Regions from separate parts of the Paraliobacillus sediminis genome, predicted to be linked through region 3. Evidence: riboswitches for the same ligand, from Rfam matches in the RefSeq annotation. Region 3 holds a riboswitch; each other region holds the start of a gene.
What was found. A riboswitch is a leader RNA that binds a small molecule or an ion and turns the genes downstream of it on or off. The one in region 3 is predicted to bind S-adenosylmethionine.
Positions count from the first base shown of each region.

Region 1: another riboswitch for S-adenosylmethionine. It lies ahead of D2K60_RS04135 (methionine biosynthesis PLP-dependent protein); the one in region 3 lies ahead of D2K60_RS05490 (methionine ABC transporter ATP-binding protein).
Region 2: another riboswitch for S-adenosylmethionine. It lies ahead of D2K60_RS03805 (bifunctional homocysteine S-methyltransferase/methylenetetrahydrofolate reductase); the one in region 3 lies ahead of D2K60_RS05490 (methionine ABC transporter ATP-binding protein).
Region 4: another riboswitch for S-adenosylmethionine. It lies ahead of D2K60_RS01270 (PLP-dependent aspartate aminotransferase family protein); the one in region 3 lies ahead of D2K60_RS05490 (methionine ABC transporter ATP-binding protein).

Region 1 is NZ_QJSI01000001.1:958,881-961,085, reverse strand. Features, by position in the region: gene D2K60_RS04135 (methionine biosynthesis PLP-dependent protein) at 1-748, opposite strand, end outside; SAM riboswitch class I at 822-934, opposite strand; gene D2K60_RS04130 (GTP pyrophosphokinase) at 1,104-1,853, opposite strand; gene D2K60_RS04125 (NADP-dependent oxidoreductase) at 2,033-2,205, shown strand, end outside.
Region 2 is NZ_QJSI01000001.1:880,168-882,372, forward strand. Features, by position in the region: gene D2K60_RS03805 (bifunctional homocysteine S-methyltransferase/methylenetetrahydrofolate reductase) at 1-931, opposite strand, end outside; SAM riboswitch class I at 1,033-1,140, opposite strand; gene D2K60_RS03810 (hypothetical protein) at 1,353-2,205, opposite strand, start outside.
Region 3 is NZ_QJSI01000001.1:1,235,562-1,237,766, reverse strand. Features, by position in the region: gene D2K60_RS05495 (methionine ABC transporter permease) at 1-154, opposite strand, end outside; gene D2K60_RS05490 (methionine ABC transporter ATP-binding protein) at 144-1,172, opposite strand; SAM riboswitch class I at 1,264-1,377, opposite strand; gene D2K60_RS05485 (TlpA family protein disulfide reductase) at 1,501-1,920, shown strand; gene D2K60_RS05480 (thioredoxin family protein) at 1,926-2,205, opposite strand, start outside.
Region 4 is NZ_QJSI01000001.1:286,656-288,860, forward strand. Features, by position in the region: gene D2K60_RS01270 (PLP-dependent aspartate aminotransferase family protein) at 1-1,311, opposite strand, end outside; SAM riboswitch class I at 1,387-1,491, opposite strand; SAM riboswitch class I at 1,562-1,662, opposite strand; gene D2K60_RS01275 (NAD(P)H-dependent oxidoreductase) at 1,918-2,205, shown strand, end outside.

The DNA.
Region 1 (2,205 bases), 280 kb from region 3:
ATCCTAAAGTTTTTAACCCTCTAATTAACAACCAAGCATCAAAAGAGGATAATACCGCACCTGCTGCATTATGAAGTGTAGCAATCTTCTCACATAAAGCTTCACCTTTTGCCACAACAAGACCAGCTAATACATCATTGTGACCACCAATATACTTCGTGGCACTATGGATGACAATATCTGCCCCAAGCTTTATCGGTTGCTGCAATACTGGTGTTAAAAATGTATTATCCACAATAAGTAATAGATTAAAATCTTTAGCTAAAGCCGCATAGCTTGCAATATCAATCTCTTGCATCAATGGATTTGTTGGTGTTTCAATAAATATTGCCTTCGTATGGGGCGTAATACAATTCTTCACTTCTTCAAGATCTGAAAAGGTTGCATATGTTGTTTTAATTTCGTAAGCATCTTGATACTGTTTAAGTATACGGTATGTACCACCATATACATCTTCAGGAACAATCAATTCTGCCCCTGTTTTGAATAATGATAAGACGAGTTGAATAGCTGCCATTCCGGAACTACAAGCAAATCCTTGATCCCCTACTTCTAAATCAGCGATTCCATCTTCTAGTATCGAACGTGTTGGGTTTTTTGTTCTTGTATAATCATAACCAGTTGATCTTCCTAGTGCTTCATGTTGATAAGCTGTTGATAAATAAATCGGTGGGCTTACAGCACCTGTTAAAGGATCACTTTTATTACCAAGTTGTGCTAACTTTGTCTGTAGTTTTTTATCAGTCATGACCACGCCTCCTTTACTAATTGAAAAAAAGGCCTTCTAAGAAGAAGGCCTTTTAAGATTTTAAAAGTCAGTCTTCTCATCTTCAAGACTATAATTCTAGTCTATCTGGAATTAGCACCGGGCCATGCGATATGGCTGGTTGCTGAGACTTCAAAGGGCCAATCCCTCCGTCTCTCTTGATAAGAAATAGTTTATAAAATTTTCCGAAAAATTTAACTTGTTGTAATTCTAATGCATACTAAGAAATAATGCAACACCTTTTTCCAACTATTCAAAAATAGTCCATTAACTGTGAGAATTCAGATCGTTTCAGCCTTAAACCTACTTTCTTAGCAATCGTCCACATTAATATAGCTTATTTTTTATTTTGATAGATCGCGTTTTTTAAGAATTCTAACGGTAAATGGAAACGTTCATCCCTTAACATAATTTCTTCAACATCTTCATCATAACCTACATTTTCTTTAATCTTTTTCATTTCAATATGCAAGTTTTCCATTTTTTTATCTAATTGTGCTGCTGAGGTTGCAGCTTCTTTTAATTCCTCTTTTATATGTTCGGGTATTTCCTTGTTGTATTTATAATAAATTTTATGCTCAAGGCTAGCCCAGAAGTCCATTGCAATTGTTCTAATTTGAATTTCAACGTAGACATGATCTTCGCGGTCTGACATAAAGATCGGAATTTTAATTATCATATGTAAACTTTGATAGCCATTTGGTTTAGGTTTTTTTATGTAATCCTTTACTTCCACAACTTCTATATCTTTTTGTTTTTGCAACATTTCACTAATTACATATATATCTGAGCTAAAGGAGCAAGTAATTCGAATGCCAGCAATATCTCTAATGTTTTTTTGAATATCTTCTAAAGATAATTCATAGCCTTTTTTTTGAATCTTTTTCATAATACTATCTGGTGACTTCACGCGCGACGAAACATGTTCAATCGGACTATAATCATGCATATATTGAAATTCCTGTTTTAATATATCGATTTTGGTATTGACTTCATCTAAAGCAAACTTATAAGACATCATAAAACGCATTAGCTCGACTTTTAATTCTTTTATTAGTTTGTTATCAATTGGTAGATTAATCTCCATCTGTCTTGTCTCCTTTTAATGTTGTAACTAGATTATTCAAATTAACTTCTTATATTGTTACGATTGAAGCCTAACAAAAGATTCACTAATTCTCTCTCAAGCATACTCTTTGCTTTTAGTAGAAGGATTTACTATACTATTCCATACTAAAGAAATACCAATTAAAGGAGCGTTTACATATGAAAGCAGTAGTAATAAATGAATATGGTGATAAGAGTGTTTTACAGGAAGAAGAAATCAGTAAGCCTGTAATCAAAGAGAATCAAGTACTAGTAGAAGTTCACGCAACTTCGATAAATCCAATTGATTGGAAATTGCGTGCAGGCTACCTAAAAGAAATGCTCGACTTTTC
Region 2 (2,205 bases), 360 kb from region 3:
CCAATTTTTTTCTAGTAGCTGATTCTTTTACTTCTACAATCTGATGGTGCTTAACGTCATTCTTTTCTACTAAAGGTGTGAGACCTTCGATACCTTTTACTAGTGCCTTAATGTGTTCGGGTGTGGTACCACAACAACCGCCAATTAATCGCACACCTTGATTACGAAATTCTCTAGCACATCGTTCAAAATAGTCAGGGTTATTGTTATAGATTAACTTCCCATCACTGTATGCTGGTAGACTCGCATTAGGATAAGCGGAAAGATAAGCCGTCTTTGGTAAGTCAACTGTTTTTAAAGATTCAATCATATAGTGTGGACCTAATCGGCAATTCACACCAATGATATCTGCACCAGCATCGTCTAATTGTGTTAACGCGTCATTTAACGGTGTGCCATTTTCTAATAGACCAATTTCATGCATGGAAATGTTCGTAATAATCGGAAGATCAGTTGCTTCTCTAGCAATGACTAAAACGGTTTTTAATTCTTCAAGGCTATAATACGTTTCTAAAAGAAGCCCATCTACACCTTCTAATAAAAGACAATAAAGCTGTTCACGAAAAATGCGCTTGATTTCCTCTATTGAACCAAGGTTTTTTTGACTTCCGCGAATACCGCCAATTGTTCCAACAACAAATGTATCCTTATTTGCAGCTCTTTTAGCTATTTTTACTGCTTGCGTGTTAATTTCTTTTACCTTATCTTCCAATCCATAACGTGCCAGTTTAATATAATTTGCACTGTACGTATTTGTTTGGATAACATTAGCTCCAGCTTCTACATACGCCTTATGTGTATGATAAATTTCTTCTGGATGGGTTAAATTTAATTCTTCAAAACAACGATCAACACCATGTGAGTATAACAAGGTACCCATAGCACCATCAGCAATTAGAATCTTTTCCTTCAGTGCGGTTAATAAATCCAATCGATCAAACCTCCTTTTTTAGTTTATTACGTCAAAAAACCCCCCTTCAATTAAGAAGAGGGGCAGTATTATAATTGTTTTCTATAATGACAGCCTTACTCTTCTTATCTTTCAAACATACGTCTGACGGAATTGGCACAGTACTTTTATGTAAAAAGTAAGCTGCCGAGGTATCAAAGGGCCGTTCCCTCCACCTCTCTTGATAAGAAGACTAACTATTTAGTTTTATGTTCCCTGTTATAGTAAGTTACATTCTAAAAAATGTCAACAGCTATAATGAAAATATTCAAACTATTTATTCGCTAAATAAAAGTCGTTTGTAATTATAAATATCATTGAATTGATCATAAAAACACATCATTACAGTTTTATCTATTCTACGTTGAAATCTCATCGATCGTTTAAAAGCTACCATAGGACCTTATATTGTGTAATCTGTAAAACGAACAGAATGCCCGTTGATGATTTGCTCTAACTTTCTAGACTTGGAATATGCTAGTTTAATAATATCTTCATGTAGTGACTTGTACATTATAGAAATGGAATCATCGCTAGTTTCGACAACAGTTTCTTGTGCTTTGATATGATTCTGGAATTGGTTAAAATTCATAATAGAAAAGTTTTCAGCTTCCTTTTTAGCGAGAATTTCCACAACAACCGCATGTTGATTGCCGTAACTTTTGACGAAAATAAGGTCATCTTTGTCAGTGATGGAATACGGTTGGTGAAGATAAATCGAGATATAAACGTCCTCAATATCAGCACATATATTTTTCTTTATACGCACCCATTTTGCTTTAGGTAAGAACCCAATAATAAATGGGTAATTAGTTTCATTAAGTTGATGATATAAAGACCCGACCACATTTTTATGATAGATTACCTGACTATTGGGACTTTGATGCCGCGCATCACCTTCTTGATACCCCTCGCCTGGATGAAAGAAATAAAGTTGATTTATCGAAAGGTTATTTTGAACTGGTAGAGAGACCCCCCAGCGATGCTGTTCATTTAAATATTCGTTGGTACGTTCCCACAATCCACCAACAGCATAAGAATCTGTAATATAAGCGTAATGGTGCAAGGCATCAAACGGATTTTCTGACTCTTCAAAACAGACGTTAACCTTCTTTTTTACTTCGATAGGAATGCTGTGATCTATGCTTAATTGGCGAATGGAATCAGGTGCTTGATAAGAAATAAATCCAGCTCCTTCTAAGCGGGTAATGATATTGGGCTTAGGTAAATCTCCAAATTGAATATAATCATTTAGT
Region 3 (2,205 bases):
AAATGCCACCAGTCGCTGTTAGATATAATAATAAGCCTAAAATAATACCGAAAATCATTGTTCCTATTAAAGCAATTAGTGTCATATAAAATGTCTCACCCATTGCATATAATAAATCCATCCAGTCAACGTTTGGAAAGAGATTAGTTAGCATTGGTTTTCACCTCCACTTCAACAGATGTAGAAGTAATAAAGCCTATCGCTTCATCTATTACAGATTCCTCACCTATTATATTAACAAATAACGTGCCATAAGCACCTGCCTGTGTTTGCTTAACGTTACCATGTAAGATGTTAACTTCTACATCAAACCTTTTAGCAACTTGACTAATTACTGCTTGATTTGCTGTTTCACCAACAAAGTGTAAACGTAAAACCTTACCTTTTGTAACAGATTGTATTAATGTCTCTTCCGTAATCTCATCATCCGGCTTACCCATTACCTGTTCGACAAATTTCTTTGTTACAGGCTGTTTTGGATGTGAGAAAACCTCGACTACTTCCCCTTGTTCGACAATTCTTCCTTCTTCCATTACCGCAACACGATGACAAACCTTTTGAATAACATGCATTTCATGTGTGATTAGTATAATAGTCAAACCAAGTTTTTGATTGATGTCTACTAATAAGGAAAGAATTGAGTCTGTTGTTTCTGGATCAAGTGCTGAGGTTGCTTCATCACATAAAAGCACTTTTGGTTTGTTTGCTAGAGCTCTTGCAATTCCAACTCGTTGCTTTTGTCCACCACTCAATTGCGATGGGAATGCGTCTTCTCTACCGGTTAAACCAACAAGTCCTATTAACTCGTCAACACGCTTGTTGCGCTCTTGCTTTGATAGACCAGCTATTTCTAATGGTAAGGCAATATTATCTCGAACTGTTCTGGACCACAACAAATTAAAATGTTGAAAAATCATCCCAATTTCTTGACGTGAAAGCCTTAATTGTTTTTTGGACAATGTCGTTATTTTTTGATTGTCGATAACTATATCACCTGTTGATGGTTCTTCCAACCGATTAATCAAACGGATAAAGGTGCTTTTACCAGCTCCACTGTATCCAATAACACCAAATATTTCGCCTTTATCTATATTTAAACTTAAATCATCTACTGCTTGAATAGTTGAGGATTTTGTTTGGTAAACTTTTGATAAGTGTTGAATTGAAATCATACTATTCCTTCTTTCTAAAAAATTAAAAAACGCCCTTCTGTTCCAGAGAACAGAAAGACGCGCTTTTGATTGCGATTATAACTTTCCTGTTCTCTCATCTGCCAAAACAATTGCTCTGCAGGAATTGGCACCTTTTTAAACAAAAATTTTGCTTAACGGTTGCCGGGTTTCATCGGGCCAGTCCCTCCACCTCTCTTGATAAGAGATAATGTATGTAATTATTTAATTAAATGTGATTTTAACATAGCTAAATAATCATTGTCAACATATTTTATCAGCCTAAGGTATGTTAAAATAACAACAATAATGAATCAAAAGGATGATTTACATGCTAGCACCAAACTTTGTACTACCTTTTCTAAATAAAAAAGGGAATTATCAATTAAAAGATGATATTGGCAGTATTGTAATACTTACTTTTTGGGCTTCATGGTGTCTAGATTGTAGCATTGATTTACCTAAAAAAGAGCAATTATATCGATCATTAAACAATTCAAAAGTGAAAATGCTAACGATTAATGTTACTGGTAGAGAACGTAGCCAATCAGCAGCAGTAGGTTTTACTAAAGAATTTTTGAAGCAGCCAACTTTAATGGATAACGGAACAGAAGTATATAACTTGTTTCACTGTCATGGTGTTCCAACTACTGTATTAATTGATTCAACCGGACATATTTACAAACAATTTAGTGATAAAGCCGATTTTCTGGATATCGTTACAACAGTAGGCGATATCATCCCTAAATAATAGGTTTATCGATTTGAATGTAATAGACTGTTTAATTCACCTAACGATTCAAACGAGTATATTTTACTAGGCTCATCGTTAGTGGTAATCAGCAGACATGGAACACTTTCTATTCTTTTTTGTTGCATAACCTCAGGAAACAACCCGGCATTTAGTTCATAGAATGTTACATTGCCTTTTGATGCTACTTCAATTTCTTCTAATATCTTTCTCGCTAAATGGCACGTTCCACAAAAAGGCGTATAAATAAAAATCATTTTGTCTGACTGGTCTAGTAATTGTATT
Region 4 (2,205 bases), 950 kb from region 3:
TGTTTCGCCTTCACCAATACCTGTTGCTTTAACTAATGCTTGATTTAAATCGTGAATAATATCATCAAGCGATTCAAGACCTACAGACAGTCTTACCAATTCTTCTTTAACGCCTGTTTCAATTAACTTCTCTTTTGATAATTGTTGATGTGTTGTCGAAGCTGGGTGAATGATTAATGATTTAGCATCTCCAACATTGGCTACATGTGACCAAAGCGAGACATTATCAATTAACTTTCTTCCTGCATCTCGACCACCTTTAATACCAAATACAATAATTGAACCGAAACCATTGTTTAGAATTTCCTTTGCTAATGCGTGTGAACTGTGATTTTCAAGCCCGGGATAATCAACCCAGTCAACTGCCGGATGTTTCGCTAAATACGTTGCTAAATTAATTGCATTTTCATTATGACGCTGGACACGTAAATGTAAGGTTTCTAATCCTTGGATAAGTTGAAAAGCATTATATGGGCTCAATGATGCACCAAAATCACGTAACAATTGAACGCGAACTTTTGTACTAAATGCTAACGTTCCAAAATCTGTTGCATAGCGAATGCCGTTATAGCTTGGATCAGGCTCTGTGAAAGTTGGGAATTTTTCTGAGTTCCAGTTAAATCGACCACCATCAATGATAATGCCGCCGATTGTAGTACCATGTCCGCCAATCCATTTTGTAGCGGAATGTACGACAATATCAGCACCAAGCAAAATAGGTTTACACACATAAGGAGTGGCAAAAGTATTATCAATAATCAAAGGTACGCCAGCCTGATGAGAAATTTCGGCAACTTTCTCAACATCTAAAACTTGTAAGTTTGGGTTTCCAATAATTTCACCAAAAACTGCTTTTGTTTTATCTGTAATTGCTTCTTTAAAATTATTTGGATTACTTGGATCAACAAACTTCACATTGATACCATACCGAGGTAATGTAATCGCAAAAAGATTGTATGTCCCTCCGTATAAGTTAATCGCTGCTACGATTTCATCTCCCGCACTGGCTACATTTAAAATAGACAACGTAATCGCAGACATACCTGATGACGTTGCAACTGCTGCAACACCGTCTTCTAATAGAGCTAATCGTTTTTCGAATACTTCAACAGTTGGGTTACCAATTCTAGAATAAATGTTACCTGGTTCATCTAGCGAAAATAATCGCTCGGCATGTTCGGAGTCGTGAAATACATAAGACGTAGTTTGATAGATTGGTACTGCACGTGAACCTGTTGTTGGATCAGGAGCTTGCCCACCGTGTAACGCTAAAGTCTCGATGTCATACGTTGTGTTTTTTTCTTTTGTCATTGTAAAAACCTCCTGTAATGGTGTATAAAAAAAGCCTTCTTCTTTAAGAAGAGGGCGGAATTACATTGCATGCTCTTCTTATCTATCAGAATAAATCTGCTGGAATTAGCACCTTTTAAGAAATAACTTAATGGTTGCTGGGTATCATCGGGCCAGTCCCTCTACCACTCTGGATAAGAGTTATATAGTTTTATTTAAAAATAACACCCACTTTCAACTGACGATGAAAGTGGGTGTTAAACCGCGAATTACTTCATCATCCAAAGCATATGCTTTGCTGGTAGGGGCACCTTGCTGTGCAGGTTGCCGTGGAGTCGTTAAGCCAGATCTTTCGTCCACTCTGTATAAATGATTAATGTTAAATAGAAGTATACCATACATATCTGATGTGTCTAGTAGGTTTTGTGATTTTTTTGAATATTCTCTATAAAAAGTTAGTATCTGTTTATGTACATACTAAGTATTATCAGCTATACGCCAAACATAAAATAGCCAACGATTAGCATGTATTAATGATGAGAAAGTTGAGAAAGAAGGGTACTAAATTACAAAGTTGGAACATATACTAACTAAAAGTTCGCATAAATGTTAGGGGATGAGAATGTAGTGAAACATATATTAATCATCAACGGTCATCAGAAGTATCCACATAGTAAAGGTGATCTAAATCATACTGTCTTTCAAGCAATAACTAAAAAATTAGAAACGGTATATCAAATAGATACAACAATTGTCGATCAGGGCTATGAAGTAACAGAGGAACAGAGAAAGTTCATATGGGCAGATATTATTATTTTCCAAACACCAATTTATTGGTTTAGTGTACCAGGCAAATTCAAAACATATTTCGAACAGATCTATAAGCGAGATCTCTTTTTTACTGGCGGAAAAGGT